2 regions of the Saccharopolyspora sp. NPDC050642 genome follow, and region 1 is predicted to be linked to the other one. Evidence: riboswitches for the same ligand, from Rfam matches in the RefSeq annotation. Region 1 holds a riboswitch; the other holds the start of a gene.
The links. Region 1 has a riboswitch for glycine ahead of gcvT (glycine cleavage system aminomethyltransferase GcvT). Riboswitches for the same ligand answer to the same signal wherever they lie in the genome.

Region 1 (7,729 bases):
CCGCGCTCCAGGAAGGCACGAACCACGGCTCTGCCGACGAAACCGGTGCCACCGGTCACGACGACGCGATCGGCCTGGGCAGTGTCTGCTTCGGGAGTAGTGGCGCTGCTTGGCACGCGCCCGACTCTAACCGCCGCCGAATTCGCCCCGGTTCACACCCTTCCCACTACTGGGCCAGGAATTCCCGGAGCCCGTTCAGCCCGGTCCGGTAGACGCCGTGCGCGAAGGTCTTGTCCATCTTCTCCTCGTCTGCGGCGTCGGCGTCCCAGTGCGAATACCACTCGACGAAGCTGTGCCCGGTGTCGGTGATCGGCGCGACCCGGATCGTGGAGCGGTAGCTGCGCACCGGGAACGGGCTTTCCACGAAGTCGTAGGTGTAGCTGCGCTCGGCGTCGTCCAGCGACACCAGCCGTTCCCGGACCACGCCGCCGTCGGCGAGCGTCAGGTGCCGGACGCAGCCCACCGCGTCGGCGACGCCGCCGCCCTCGATCTCGCTGCCTTCGATCGCCGCGTGCCACCGCGGCAAGCCGTCGAAGTCGCGCACCACCTGCCACACCTGCTCGGCAGAGGCCTCGATCACCGCGCTGGTATAGGACTTCGCCACCGTTCCTCCTCAGAACTTCAGTTGTGTGAAGGCTTTCGTCCGCTCGGTCAGTGCTTGCTCGGTCGGCAGCCTTTCCATGCTGCTCGCGCCGTAGAAGCCGTGGCAGCGCTTGGTCCGGGACAGCACGTACGCGGCGTCTTCGGGCGTCGAGATCGGCCCGCCGTGGCAGAGCACCAGCACGTCGTCGCGCACTTCGGCCGCGGCCTGCGACCACTCGTCGATCAGGGCCACGCACTCGTCCAGCGGCTTGGCGGTCTCGGCGCCGATCGCGCCGCCGGTCGTCAGCCCCAGGTGGCACACGATGATGTCCGCGCCCGCCTCGGTCATCGCCCGCGCGTCGGCGCTGGAGAACACGTACGGCGTGGTCAGCAGGTCGGCCTCGCGCGCGGCGGCGACGAGCTCGACCTCCAGGTCGTAGCCCATGCCGGTCTCCTCCAGGTTCGCCCGGAAGGTGCCGTCGATGAGCCCGACGGTCGGGAAGTTCTGGATCCCGGCGAACCCGAGGTCGCGCAGCTCGCCGAGGAACCGGTCGCGCAGCATGAACGGGTCGGTGCCGTTGACGCCGGCCAGCACCGGGGTGTGCCGCACCACCGGCAGCACCTCGCGGGCCATCTCGACCACGATGTCGTTGGCGTTGCCGTAGGCCAGCAGGCCGGCCAGCGAGCCGCGCCCGGCCATCCGGTAGCGGCCGGAGTTGTAGATGACGATCAGGTCGATCCCGCCGGCCTCCTCGCACTTGGCGGACAGGCCGGTGCCCGCGCCGCCGCCGACGATCGGCTCGCCGCGCTCGACCTTGGCGCGGAACCGGCGCATCAGTTCGGCCCGGTCGAATCGGCTCATGCTCTCTCCTACCTGGTTCTCCCGGCGGATCCGGCGACTTCCCGGAACGCCGCGACCAGCGCGGCGGCGAACTCCGGATCGTTGACGTTGTGCGGCACCCGCTCGACCCGCCGGTCCCCGGTCTGCCGCACCTGGCCCTCCAACGTCTCGAACAGCACCGCGTCCGCCTCGGGGTCGTGGAAGGGCTGCCCCGGGGCGTCCAACATGGACACTCCACCGACCGGGAGGAGGAAGCGCACCGGGCCGTCGCAGGCGTTGAGCTTGGCGGCGATGAACTCGGCGATGCGCCGGCATTCCGCCGCGGACGTGCGCATCAGCGTGACCTGCGGGTTGTGCACGTAGAGGTTGCGGTCCCGGTACTGCGCCGGAACCGTGTCCAGCGCGCCGAAGTTCACCATGTCCAGGGCGCCGCACGAGCCGACGTAGGGCACGCCGGTGCGGGCGATGGCGTCCAGCCGCTGCTCCCCCGCGCTCATCACGCCGCCGGCGATCAGGTCGCACACCTCGGTGGTGGTGATGTCCGCGACGGCGCGGATCAGGCCGTCGTCGACGAGCTTCTCCATGGCGCGACCGCCGGTTCCGGTCGCGTGGAACACCAGCGGGTCGTAGTCGGCGGCCAGCTGCTCGGCCACGGCCGTCACGCACGGCGTGGTCACTCCGAACATGGACAGCCCGACGGCGGGCTTGTCCTCGACCGCGGGCACCGGACGCGTCACGGCGCCCAGCAGCGCGTTCGCAGCGTTCCCCAGCACCTGGCGGGAAATCCGGTTCAGCCCGGCGACGTCGGTGACCGACGGGAACATCGCGATGTCGGTGGCGTCCACATAGGCCGAAACATCACCGGAGGCCACTGTGGACACCATGACCTTGGGCACGCCGACCGGCAGCGCGCGCATCGCGGGCGTGATCAGCGCGGTGCCGCCCGAGCCGCCGAGCCCGATGATCCCGGCGACGTCCCGCGCGGCCAGGAACCGCTCGAACGCCACGGCCATCGCGGCGACCGCCGAGCCCCGATCCCCGGTGAACACCGCGTCGGGCCCGCCCGGGTGGTGCGCGGCGACCTCGGCGGCCGGCACGTCCGCGTCGGAATTCCCGCCGGTGGTGGACAGGTCCACGGTGACCACGGGATTCCCGCTTGCGACCAGCGCGGCGACGTAGTGCAGCTCGGCGCCCTTGGTGTCGAAGGTCCCGACGACGTACGCGCTGCCCATTGGCCCTCCGCGGCTCGGAATCGAGTCAACCCCGCGAAACTCTACTGGCGGCGCCGCCCTCGCACAGTCGGCAGATCAGGCGACTACTGCTCCAGCCGCTTCTGCGCCTCGGCCAGGTTCCTGGTGACCTTCTCGATCGCCCGCTCGAAGCCGTCGCTGAGCTTGTCCAGCTCCGTCTCGAACGCCTGCATCGTGCGATCCGGCTTCCCGGCGACGTCGTCGAGAGCGGCGTTGACCGCCTCCCGAACGGCGGCCGCGATGGCCTCGACCCCGCTGCCCAGCAGCCGCGGCTCCAGGTGCAGCTCGTCGACCTTCCCGTCGGCACCGACGGTCACCCGCACGGCGCCCCCGGCAGCACTGCCCTCGCCACGGACGTCGTCCGCCATCACGTGCCCTCCCAAGTCCGAACCCTCCACGACCATCTCACACCGGCGAATCGCTGCGCACGAGAACGGCCCCCGGCGGGATCGCCGGGGGCCGTTTCGCCGTTCGGTCAGTGGCTCTTGCCGTCCTTGCCGAAGAACTTGTTCTTGACCTGGTCGATCTTCTCCTTGTTCTTCGGGTCGGAGGCGTACTTCTTGGCCTGGTCGATCACCTTGCGGCCCTGCGGGCTGCTGGCGAAATCGGCGACCTTCTTGAACAGAGACATCGTCGCTCCCGGCGGTTCGGAGTCACGGCTACCACCAGGCTACCGACAAATCGGTCACGAATCAGCCGAGCACGCCGCTGATCGATGCGTGGCCCTTGAGCAGGTTCCGCGCCACGGTGCGGCGCTGGATCTCGTCGGTGCCCTCGAAGATGCGCAGCAGCCGCAGGTCGCGGTACCAGCGCTCGACCGGCAGCTCCTTGGTGTAGCCCATGCCGCCGTGCATCTGCAGGACCCGGTCCACGATCTCGTTGGCGCGGGTGGCGCCGAAGAGCTTGGCCACCGACTGCGCGTGCCGGGAGTCCATGCCCTGGTCGACCTGCCAGGCCGCCTGCAGCACGAGCCAGCGCAGCGCCTCGATCTCCACCGCGGAGTCGGCGATCATCCACTGGATGGCCTGGCGCTCGGCGATCGGCTTGCCGAAGGTCTCGCGGGTCTTGGCATATTCCATGCCCATCTCGACGAGCCGCTCGCAGGCGCCGAGGGCGTGCGCGGGCAGCAGGTAGCGGCCGCGGCCGATCCACTGCATGGCGAGCTTGAAGCCGTGGCCGACCTCGCCGAGCACGTTGTGCTCCGGGACCCGCACGTTGTCGAACACCAGCGCCGCGGGCTGCCGCTCCCACGGGCCCATGATGTCGATCGGCTCGGACTTCCAGCCCGCGTCGCGGTCGGCCAGGAAGCAGGTGACGCCGCCGTTGGCGCCCTTCTCCCGGTCGGTGACGGCGAAGACCATCACGAAGTCGGCGTCGATGCCGCCGGTGATGAAGGTCTTCTCGCCGTTGATGACCCACTCGTCGCCGTCCTTGACGGCGGTGGTGCGCAGGTTCTTGGCGTCCGAGCCGGCGCCGGGCTCGGTGATCGCGAAGCACGACTTGCGGGTGCCCTCGATCGTCGGGAGCAGGTAGCGCTCCTTCTGGTCGTCGTTGGCGTAGTACAGGATGTTGTCGGCGTAGCCGCCGAAGCGGAACGGCACGAAGGTGCGGCCGAGCTCGACCTCGATGAGCGCCGTCATCACCGCCGACAGGCCCATGCCGCCGTACTCCTCGGGCGTCTGCACGCCCCAGAACCCGGCCTGCTTCGCCTTGTCCTGCAGTTCCCGCTGCTCGTCCTTGGTCAGGCCGCGTTCCCCGGCGCGCTCGCGGCGCAGCACCTCCTGTTCCAGCGGCACCAGTTCGCGCTGGACGAAGTTGCGCACCCAGTCGCGGATGTCGCGTTCTGTGTCGGACAGCGAGAAGTCGACCATCGCCGGATCCTTTCCTGCGGCCAGCTAACTAACGTCGTTAGTTTTGTGGCAGCCTAAGGCGGTCCCGGCGACCGCCGCAAGGGATCCGACGAGGAGAAGACGTGCCCAGACCGACCACCCCCCGGCTGTCGCCGGAACGCATCCGGCGGATCGGCCTGGAGATCATCGACGCCGACGGTCTCGAAGCGCTGTCCATGCGGCGGCTGGCCGAACGGCTCGGCGTCCGCGCGGCGTCGCTGTACAACCACGTGTCGACCAAGGACGAGCTGCTGCACGAGATCGCCGACGACGTGATGACCGCGGTGGACGTCTCCGGCTTCGACGCGGACTGGACGACCGGCCTCCGCACCTGGGCGCGCTCCTACCGGGCCGCCCTGATCGCCCACCCGAACCTGGTCCCGTTCCTGGCCTACGGCCCGGCCCGCCGGGAGAACGCGCTGCGCCGGGCGGACGCGGTGCACGGCGGCCTGACCAGGGCGGGCTGGCCGCAGCGCTACGCCACGATGATCGGCGCCTCGACGAAGTACCTGGTGGTGGGCTCGGCGATGGGCTCCTTCAGCGGCGGCTTCCCGGACGACGCGGCGCTCTACGGCGACCGCTTCCCGCACCTGAACAAGGCCCACCTGCTCCGCGAGCACGCGGCGGAGATCGACGCCGACAGCTTCGAGCTGGCCCTGGCCGCCCTGGTCGACGGCCTGGAGAAGCAGTACGGCGAGCTCTCCGCCTGAGATCACTCACCCGCCCGGTTGACGTGGGTCACGCCGGTTCGTAGCGTCCTGTTCGCACAACCGAATACCGCGCCCACGACGTCGTGCGGGAGAGACTCCGGCCCGTTCCGGGACCGGAGCGCCGAAGGAGCAATTCTCCCCAGCAAACTCTCAGGCACCGGCACCGCACGGCACCAGGCGAACACGGAGAAAAGCAGAAGCGCCCGCTTCTCGCCCACGGTGCAAGCCGCCCCCTCGCGGGCGGCGAAACTCTCAGGCCAATGACTCCGGGGAGACCGCCCGACCAGCGCAAGCCCGCGCAGGTCGAGGTCGAGGCATCCCCGATAAGGTTGGACTCAGTGAGCTGACCGGCCCTCGACTGCCGACCGGCGCCCACCAGGAGGAGTCTCACCATGTCGTCGCCACGACAGACGCCCTTGCACCACGTGCACGAAGCCCTCGGGGCGACGTTCACCGAATTCGCCGGCTGGCGGATGCCGCTGCGCTACTCGGGCGACACCGCCGAGCACAACGCGGTGCGCACCGGCGCCGGCCTGTTCGACCTGACCCACATGGGTGAGATCCGGATCAGCGGGCCGCAGGCCGCCGCGGCGCTGGACTACGCGCTGGTCGCCAACGCGTCCGCGATCAAGCCCGGCCGCGCCCGCTACACGATGATCTGCAACGCCGCCGGTGGCGTGCTCGACGACCTGATCGTCTACCGGCTCGGCGACGAGGAGTTCCTGGTGGTGGCCAACGCGGCGAACGCCGCCGTGGTCTCCGCCGAGCTGGCCGAGCGCATCGGCGGCTTCGACGCCGAGCACCAGGACGTCTCCGACGACTACGCGCTGATCGCGGTGCAGGGCCCGAACGCGGTCGCGATCCTCGCGCCGCTGACCGACACCGACCTCGCCGAGGTCAAGTACTACGCGGGCTACCGCAGCCGGGTCGCGGGCAAGGACGTGCTGCTGGCGCGCACCGGTTACACCGGCGAGGACGGCTTCGAGCTGTTCACCGAGCCCGGCGACGCCGAGGCGGTCTGGCAGGCGCTGACCGAGTCCGGCGCCGAGCACGGGCTGCAGCCCGCCGGGTTGTCCTGCCGCGACACGCTGCGGCTGGAGGCCGGCATGCCGCTGTACGGCAACGAGCTGTCCGCCGAGCTCACGCCCTTCCACGCCAACCTCGGCCGGGTGGTCAAGCTGGACAAGGCCGGCGACTTCGTCGGCAAGGACGCGCTGGCCGCCGCGGCCGAGAAGCCCACCGAGCGCACGCTGGTCGGCTTGAGCACCGAGCAGCGCCGGGCGCCCCGGCACGGCTACCGCGTGCTGGACGCCGACGGCGCCGAGATCGGCGTCGTGACCAGCGGCGCCCCCTCCCCGACGCTCGGCCACCCGATCGGGATGGCCTACGTGGACCGCGACCACAGCGAACCCGGCACGCAGCTGCAGGTCGACATCCGCGGCAAGGCCGTCGCGGTGCAGGTCGTCGAGCTGCCGTTCTACCGCCGCAATGCCTGAAGAGAAATACACAGGAGGCAACACCATGTCGACACCGGACCTGTTCAACGACCAGCTGGCCGCGGTGGACCCCGAGGTGGCGGCGGCGGTCGGCGCCGAACTCAACCGCCAGCAGAGCACGCTGGAGATGATCGCCTCGGAGAACTTCGCACCGCAGGCCGTCCTCGAGGCGCAGGGCTCGGTGCTGACCAACAAGTACGCCGAGGGCTACCCGGGCCGCCGCTACTACGGCGGCTGCGAGCACGTCGACGTCATCGAGCAGCTGGCCATCGACCGGGTCAAGGAGCTCTTCGGCGCGAGCTTCGCCAACGTGCAGCCGCACTCGGGCGCGCAGGCCAACGCGGCTGCGATGTTCGCGCTGCTCAAGCCGGGTGACACGATCATGGGCCTGGACCTGGCGCACGGCGGTCACCTGACCCACGGCATGCGGATCAACTTCTCCGGCAAGCTCTACAACGTGGTGCCGTACCACGTGCGCGAGGACGACCACCGCGTCGACATGGACGAGGTCGCCAAGCTGGCGCGGGAGAACAAGCCGCAGCTGATCATCGCCGGCTGGTCGGCGTACCCGCGGCAGCTGGACTTCAAGCGGTTCCGGGAGATCGCCGACGAGGTCGGCGCCTACCTGATGGTCGACATGGCGCACTTCGCCGGCCTGGTGGCCGCCGGGCTGCACCCGAGCCCGGTGCCGCACGCCCACGTCGTCACCACCACCACGCACAAGACGCTCGGCGGTCCGCGCGGTGGCGTGATCCTGTCGGCGGACACGGAGTTCGCGAAGAAGTTCAACTCGGCGGTGTTCCCGGGCCAGCAGGGCGGGCCGCTGGAGCACGTGATCGCCGGCAAGGCGGTGTCGTTCAAGGTCGCCGCGTCGCCGGAGTTCGCCGACCGGCAGCGCCGCACCGTGGAGGGCGCGCAGATCCTGGCCGAGCGGCTGCTCGCCGACGACGCCGCCAAGGCC
Region 2 (7,729 bases), on a different contig from region 1:
CGCGCCCGGCATGTTCGCCACGCAGTAGAACACCGAGTTGTGCACCCGGTACGTCGGGTCGTCGTGCGTGGTCGGGCGGGAGTCGGCGAAGCAACCGCCCTGGTCGATGGCGATGTCGACCAGCACGCTGCCCGGCTTCATCTCGGAGACCAGGTGGTTGGAGACCAGCTTCGGGGCCTTCGCGCCCGGGATCAGCACGGCGCCGATGACCAGGTCGGCGGCCCGCACGGCCTGCTCGACCGAGTAGCGGTTGGACGTCACGGTGCGGATCTGGCCGTGGAAGTCGCGGTCGATCTCGCGGAGCTTGTCGACGTTGGTGTCGAGCAGCTCGACGTCGGCGCCCATGCCCAGCGCGACGCGCGCGGCGTTGAGGCCCGCGACGCCACCGCCGATCACCACGACCCGCGCCGGGTGCACGCCGGGAACACCGCCCGGCAGCACGCCGCGGCCGCCGCAGGGACGCATCAGCGAGTAGGCGCCCACCTGCGGGGCGAGGCGCCCGGCGACCTCGCTCATCGGCGCGAGCAGCGGCAGAGCGCCGTTGGCCGTCTGCACCGTCTCGTAGGCGATGCCGGTGACGCCGGACTTCAGCATCGCGTCGGTCAGCTCGGCGGAGGCCGCCAGGTGCAGGTAGGTGAACAGCACCTGGTTCCGGCGCAACCGCGGGTACTCCTCGGCGATCGGCTCCTTGACCTTGAGGACCAGCTGGCCCTCGCCCCACACCTCTTCGGCGGTGGGCAGCACCTTCGCCCCGGCGGCGAGGTAGTCCTCGTCGGGGATGGAGGAACCGGCGCCGGCGTTCGTCTCGACGAAGACGTCGTGACCGCGGGTGGTCAGCTCGTGCACGCCCGCAGGTGTGATCGCGACCCGGTACTCGTTGTTCTTGATCTCGCGCGGCACTGCGATCTTCACGGCGGAATCCTTTCGTCTCCTGTTGCGCACCACGATCCGCTGCCGCCGAAAGGGGCGCATCATTCCCGCGGGATGAGATTGCCCCGCGCGCCTTGTGCCCGCAGCACAAAGCCCGCGGCGGCGAAGTCAACGCGTCGGCAGGGGCCGAAACGGCGCGGTGAGGACGCCGGGGTGACAGGAAGGTTCCCTTGCTCGCGGCCACCCGAGCGGCCGGTGAAAGCAAGGGAACTTTCCTGTCATGCGGTGGCAGGAAGGTTCCCTTCCGCACGTCACCGGGGGTGCGTCACGGGCCTGGTGGTGACAGGAAGGTTCCCTTGCTCGCAGCCGGCGGGGGCGCGGCTCGGCGGGGGCGGGGTGACAGGAAAGTTCCCTTGCTGTCAGCCGTGCTGGGCCCAGCGGTCGGCGAGCAGTTGCACGAACAGCGCTGCGCGGACGTTGGGGCTCTCCAGGTCGATGTCCACGAGTTGGGTGAGCCGCTTCATCCGGTAGCGGAAGGTGTTCGGGTGCACGCGCAGCTCTCGGCTCGCCTGCCGCGGGTCGCCCGGGTGGCGCAGCCACGCGTGGAGGGTTGCCAGGTATTCGGTGCCCTGCGTTCGGTCGTGCTCGCGCAGCACCGGCAGCGGGCCCAGGGAGCCGACGCCCGCGTCGGTCGACGCACCGGCCATCCGGCTGAGCACCACCAGGTGCCAGTTGTCCTCGTACACCGCCACCCGGTCGCGCAGCTGGCCGGTGCGCAGCAGGCCGACCAGCTCCTCGGCCTGCGCGCGCGACTGGGGCAGGTCGGCGACCGCCACCGCATTGCCCACCGCGATCAGCGGGCGCGGCGAAGCGTCGTGGGACATGAGCGCTTCTCGCAGGTCCGGCCAGCCGCCCGCGCCCGCCCGGTCCGGCACCAGGGCGTAGAGCATGGTGCCGATCTCGGTGACCAGCGGGCGCCGCCCGATCCCGCGCGTGATCCACTCCCACATCGCCAGCCGGTGCCCCTCCGCGGGCCCGGCGGACGACGGCATTTCGATCGCGACGACCCGATGCGCCTCGTTGGGCACGGCGAGCTCGTTCACGGCCACCCGCCAGCCCTCGCCCCCCTCCAGCAGCAGCCGCACCTGCTCGGCGGACCGGCGGCGCTCCGCGTCCGCCACCGCCCGCCACCGCAGCAGTTGCAGCGCGACCAGCGGCGCGGTGTCGGCGAACGCGGTGGAGCGCTCCTCGGAGACCTCCCCGGGCACCACGGCCCACATCGAGCCGAGCAGCTCGCCGCCCATCCGGATCGGCACCACCAGGCGGGGCAGGGTGCCGTCCTGCTGGGCGGGCACGAAGATCGCCGAACTGCCCTTGCTGAGCTGGCGGAACGTGCCGCGGGCCCGGAACTTGGCGAGCACCTCGTCGGGCTGCTTCCGGCCCATGATCGTCGACACCCGCGCCGGGTCGGTCAGGTCCTGCCGGGCGGAGTAGGCCAGGACCTGGGAGTGCGCGTCCTCGATCGTGACCGGCGCGTCCACCACGTCGGCGACCGCGTCGGCGAGGCGGAACAGGTCGCCGACCCCGGTGCCGCGCGCGTCGGCCTCCTCGATGCCGGTCCCGGCCAGCGCCGCCCGGATCAGCCACACCAACTGCGCCCAGCCGGTACCCGGCCGGACCTCCACCAACGCCACTCCGGCTTCCTCGGCCGCCGCGGCCACCGCGTCGTCCGCCGAGATCGGCGGCTTGAGCAGCACCGCTGCCGCGCCCTGCGCGCCGCAGGCCCTCGCCAGCCGCTTCGCCTGCTCGCGATCCGCGACGGCCACGCCCAGCACGAGGTCGCCGCCCGCCGCGGTCGGCGGCTCATCGGGTTCGGCGATGACGACGTCCCCTACGCAGACCGTCGGCTCTGGGCTGACCACGGTGCGCAGCAGTGTGGGGCCGACCCGTTCGACCAGCGCCCGGATGTCCAGCATCACCGGCCTCCTGAGTGCTTCGGGCCGCCGCCGGTCAGGTGGGGGAGGGCATTGACACCAGGGCTGGCCCGTTTATCGTTGCTGAGCACATCGACAATCGCATACCGGCCGTCGACCCCGTGCGGGAGAGACCTTGAGGGCTCACGCCGAGCCGTCAGGGCGCCGAAGGAGCAAGACTCCCCACAAACTCTCAGGCACCCATGACCGTTCGGGCGAGGCAACTCTGGAAAGCGCGCGTCATCCCTGACGCTCCACCCACGGTGCAAGCCGCGAGAAACCGCGGCGAAGCTCTCAGGTTCCGAAACAGAGGGGGAGGCCCAGCCCCGCTCGGGCATCCCTGCCCCCGAAAGCCTTGGAGCCTCCCGCCATGTCCCTGCCTGCGAACCTGCGCTATACCGAAGAGCACGAGTGGATCGAGGACCGCGACGAGCTGGTCCGGATCGGCATCACCCAGCACGCCGCGGACGCGCTCGGCGACATCGTCTTCGTGCAGCTGCCCGAGGTGGGGGAGCAGATCGAGGCGGGCCAGGCCTGCGGCGAGCTGGAGTCCACGAAGTCCGTCAGCGACCTGTTCGCGCCGGTCACCGGCGAGGTCGTGGCGATCAACGAGTCCGTCGTGGACGATCCGGCGCTGGTCAACTCCGAGCCCTACGGCGAGGGCTGGCTGCTGGAGGTGCGCACCTCCGACACCGGTGCTCTGCTCACCGCCGAGCAGTACGCCGCGGTGATCGCGGAGTAGCGGGGATTAGGCGAGGGAGGAGACGGTCAATGGCGATCAGCGTCTTCGACCTGTTCTCGGTCGGTATCGGGCCGTCCAGTTCGCACACGGTCGGCCCGATGCGCGCGGCCCGGCTGTTCGTGCAGCGGTTGCACGGCGAGGGACGGTTGCCGCAGGTCAAGCGGATCAAGGCGGAACTGTTCGGGTCGCTCGGCGCGACCGGGCACGGGCATGGCAGCCCGAAGGCGGTGCTGCTCGGCCTCGAGGGGCACAGCCCGGAGACCGTCGACCCGGCGGCGGTGGAGGGCCGGGTCGCCGAGATCCGGGAGACCGGGCGGCTGCGGCTCGACGGCGTGCAGGAGATCCGGTTCACCGTGGACCGCGACCTGGTGATGCACCGGCGCAAGTCGCTGCCGCTGCACCCCAACGGGATGCGGTTCACCGCGACCGGCACCGACGGGGTCGAGCTGGAGAGCGCGGTCTACTACTCGGTCGGCGGCGGTTTCGTCGTCGACGAGGACGCCACCGGCACCGATCGGATCAAGCCCGACGCGACCGCGGTGCGGTACCCGTTCCGGACCGGCGCGGAACTGCTCGCCCGCACCGAGGAGTCCGGGCTGCCGATCAGCGGCGTCATGCTGGCCAACGAGCTGTCCTGGCGCGGCGAGGACGCCGTGCACAAGGAGCTGCTGGGCATCTGGCAGGTCATGCGCGAATGCGTGGACAACGGATGCCGGAACTCCGGTGAACTGCCCGGCGGGCTCAAGGTCCGGCGGCGGGCGGCGGAGCTGGCCGCTTCGCTGACCGAGCACGACGATGCGCTGGAGTGGGTGACGCTCTTCGCGCTCGCGGTGAACGAGGAGAACGCGGCCGGCGGGCGCGTGGTGACCGCGCCGACCAACGGCGCGGCCGGGATCGTCCCCGCGGTGCTGCACTACTACATGCGGTTCGTGCCGGGCGCCGACGACGCCGGCGTGGTGCGCTTCCTGCTCGCGGCCGGTGCGGTCGGCGTGCTGTTCAAGGAGAACGCATCGATCTCCGGTGCCGAGGTCGGCTGCCAGGGCGAGGTCGGGTCGGCGTGCTCGATGGCGGCCGCCGGGCTCGCCGAGGTGCTCGGCGGGACCCCGAGCCAGGTGGAGAACGCCGCGGAGATCGCGATGGAGCACAACCTCGGGCTCACCTGCGACCCGATCGGCGGTCTCGTGCAGATCCCGTGCATCGAGCGCAACGCGGTCGCGTCGGTGAAGGCGATCACGGCGGCGCGGATGGCGCTGCGCGGCGACGGCACCCACTTCGTCTCGCTGGACAAGGTCATCAAGACCATGCGCGAGACCGGCCGGGACATGAAGGTCAAGTACAAGGAGACGGCTCGCGGCGGCCTCGCCGTCAACGTCATCGAGTGCTGACCCGCCGCACGCCCGGTGAGTGCATGGGAACTTTCCTGTCACCACCGGGCCGTGTGGTGCGTGCATGGGAACTTTCCTGTCACCACTAGGCCGTGCGGTGCGAGCTCGGGAACTTTCCTGTCAACAGGCCGGTTCCTGCGGTGCGTGCATGGGAACTTTCCTGTCACCACCGGGCCGTGCGGTGCGTGCATGGGAACTTTCCTGTCAACAGGCCGGTTCCTGCGGTGCGTGCATGGGAACTTTCCTGTCACCGATGACCCACCGGGCGCCTTTGTGGAGCCGTTCCGGCCGTCGGCTCCGGTGCGAGGATGGGAACCTTCCTGTCACCGCTCCCCGCCGCGCACCGGCCAGATGCCGTGCACCGGGGACCAGTCGAGGAGGCGCCGCGCCGCTTCGCTGCTCACGCGGTGCGATGGTTCGGCGGCCTCGTCCGGGGCCTGCCCAGGGGCCGGGCTGCCGTCCGCGCGGGCCAGCTCGCGGTAGTAGTCCGCGACCCGGACGGGCTCGTCGGCGATGTTCAGCGTCTCTCCCGCGCAGCCGCGCTCCAGCGCGCCGACCACCGCCTCCGCGTAGTCCCGCGCGTGCACCATCGCCGCCCACGACCGCCCGTCGCCCGGGATGGGCAGCTGCCCGGCGCGCAGCCGGGCCCGCTGCTGGTCCTGCACCGTCGCGGGGCCCACGAAGCGTCCGCCGCGCAGGATGCTCCACGCGATCTCGTCGGCGGGCAGTTCGCGGACCGCGGCTTCCATCGCCTGGACCGGGGCGACGATGGTCGTCCGTTCCGGCCGGTGGTCGAACGGCGCCGTCTCGGTCAGCGGGGTGTCGCCGCCGTCCGCGTAGGCCATCGTGATGCTCATCTGGACGAAGCGCCCCACCCCGGCTTCCTGCAGCGCGTCGGTCACCACCGCGGTTCCGGTGCTGCGCAGCGCCGTGTTCAGCGCCCAGCTGCCCGCGGTCGGCGGGACCGCGGTGGCCGCGTTGACCACCGCGTCGACGTCCTTGAACTCCGTCGCCAGCAGTCGCCCGGCGACCGGGTCGAGCAGCGACGCCCGGATTCGGCGGGCTTCTTCCGGCAGGCGGTCGAGGCGGTCTCCGGGCGCCATGGCGGTCACGTCGTGTCCGCGGCGCAGCAGCATCGGGACGAGGTGGCGCCCCAGGACCCCGCTGGCCCCGATGGCGAATACGTGCATCGGTTCCCCCTTCAGTTCCGCAGTTGCTCGGCGAGTCCGGCGGCGAACGACCGGTAGTCGCGCGGCGGTCGGCCGGTGATGTCGGCGACCGCCGTCGTCACCACCTCCGCCTCGCCTGCCCGGTAGGTGGCGTAGAGCTGGAGGCGCGCCGCCACCGCCCAGTCCGGCACTCCCGCCGATCGCATGGCTGCCGCGACCTCGGCGGGTGCGGCGTCCACGTGCCGGATCGGGCGTCCGGCCACTTCGGACAGGATCTCGGCCACCTCCCGGTACCCGAGGGCTTCCGGCCCGGTGAGGTCGTAGTCCCCGGCCGCGACGTCCGCGGTCAGCAGGCTCACCGCCGCGAGGGCGATGTCCTCGACGTCGATCATGCTGACCCGTGCCGCCCCGACCGGCAGCACGATCGCGTCGCGCGCCCGGATGGTCGGCAGCCACTGCAATGCGTTCTGCATGAAAGCGTTGGGGCGCAGCACCGCGTGCGGAATGCCCGCGGCGCGCAGCGCATCGTCGCCGACACCGTGCTGGTGGTGGATGCTCGACTCGGCCCCGGGCTGTGCTCCGAGCGCGGACAGCTTCACCACCCGGCTCACCCCCGCCTCGCCGCTGGTCTCGATGAGATTCCGTTGCAGCACAAGCTGTTCCGGGTGGAACGGGGTGAGCATGAACAACCGGTCCACGCCGCGCAGCGCGTTCAGGGTCGACGTGCGGTCGGTGAGGTCGCACTCGACGACCTCCGCGTCGGGCGCGCGGTTCGGCGAGCCGGGGCGCACCAGCGTGCGCGGGCGGTGGCCGAGCCGCACGAGTTCCCGCGTCACCGCGCGCCCGACGGCGCCCGATGCGCCCGCGACGGCGATGACCGGCCTGCTCACGCCGCCCCCAGCGCGTGTGCCCCGGCGAGCTCCAGGTCCGCCGGGAGCCGGTCGTGCACCGCCGAGTCCGCGAGCAGCTCGCCCAGCTCCGGGGCGAACTTGAACAGGTTGTGCCCGGCGATCGCGGTGACGCCGGGGGCGTGCCAGGCGCGGAGCGCGTCGCTGCCCGCGGGCAGCTTGCTCATGATGCACACCCGCACCCCGATCGGCTCCGGGATCAGCCCCGGCAGGGCGCGCTCGACGTAGCCGGTGACCCGGCGGACGTGATCCTCCATGCCTTCCTCGCCGGTCAGCGCGCCGCGGGCGTCGAACGGCACGTCGACGCCGTCGCCGATGAGGCCCAGCACGTACTGGTCGGTGTAGGGGATCACCGAGCCGTACACCATCTCGCCGAACTGGCCGGACTTGTCCACCCAGCACGGCGTCGGCGCGCCGCGCAGCTCCTCGCGGATCCGGTAGTGCGGCCGGGCGTGCAGCGCGCAGTCCAGGGGGATGTCCCAGCCGAGGCGGGCGGCCAGGCGCGGCGTGTCGACGCCGGCGCAGAGCACGACGTGCCGCGCGTGGTAGATCGCGTCGGCGGTCTGGAACTCGACCTTCCCGTTGTCGAGCACCAGGAGGCTGTGGATGTCGTTGGCGATGATGTGGTCGCCGACCCAGCCGGTCAGCGTCTCGATCACGTGGTTGACGCGCAGCGCCCCGG

Region 2: another riboswitch for glycine. It lies ahead of gcvH (glycine cleavage system protein GcvH); the one in region 1 lies ahead of gcvT (glycine cleavage system aminomethyltransferase GcvT).

Annotation. Positions count from the first base shown of each region.
Region 1 is NZ_JBFAIN010000017.1:143,511-151,239, forward strand. It holds gene AB0H93_RS25170 (NAD-dependent epimerase/dehydratase family protein) at 1-116, opposite strand, end outside; gene AB0H93_RS25175 (SRPBCC family protein) at 167-604, opposite strand; gene AB0H93_RS25180 (phosphoenolpyruvate hydrolase family protein) at 614-1,444, opposite strand; gene AB0H93_RS25185 (Tm-1-like ATP-binding domain-containing protein) at 1,453-2,655, opposite strand; gene AB0H93_RS25190 (YbaB/EbfC family nucleoid-associated protein) at 2,739-3,041, opposite strand; gene AB0H93_RS25195 (hypothetical protein) at 3,149-3,304, opposite strand; gene AB0H93_RS25200 (acyl-CoA dehydrogenase family protein) at 3,366-4,544, opposite strand; gene AB0H93_RS25205 (TetR/AcrR family transcriptional regulator) at 4,646-5,272, shown strand; glycine riboswitch at 5,349-5,448, shown strand; glycine riboswitch at 5,449-5,549, shown strand; gene gcvT (glycine cleavage system aminomethyltransferase GcvT) at 5,665-6,768, shown strand; gene glyA (serine hydroxymethyltransferase) at 6,794-7,729, shown strand, end outside.
Region 2 is NZ_JBFAIN010000012.1:36,251-43,979, forward strand. It holds gene ald (alanine dehydrogenase) at 1-912, opposite strand, end outside; gene AB0H93_RS20035 (helix-turn-helix domain-containing protein) at 1,290-2,846, opposite strand; glycine riboswitch at 2,959-3,063, shown strand; gene gcvH (glycine cleavage system protein GcvH) at 3,214-3,585, shown strand; gene AB0H93_RS20045 (L-serine ammonia-lyase) at 3,615-4,970, shown strand; gene AB0H93_RS20050 (NAD-dependent epimerase/dehydratase family protein) at 5,294-6,160, opposite strand; gene AB0H93_RS20055 (SDR family oxidoreductase) at 6,172-7,029, opposite strand; gene AB0H93_RS20060 (FAD-binding oxidoreductase) at 7,026-7,729, opposite strand, start outside.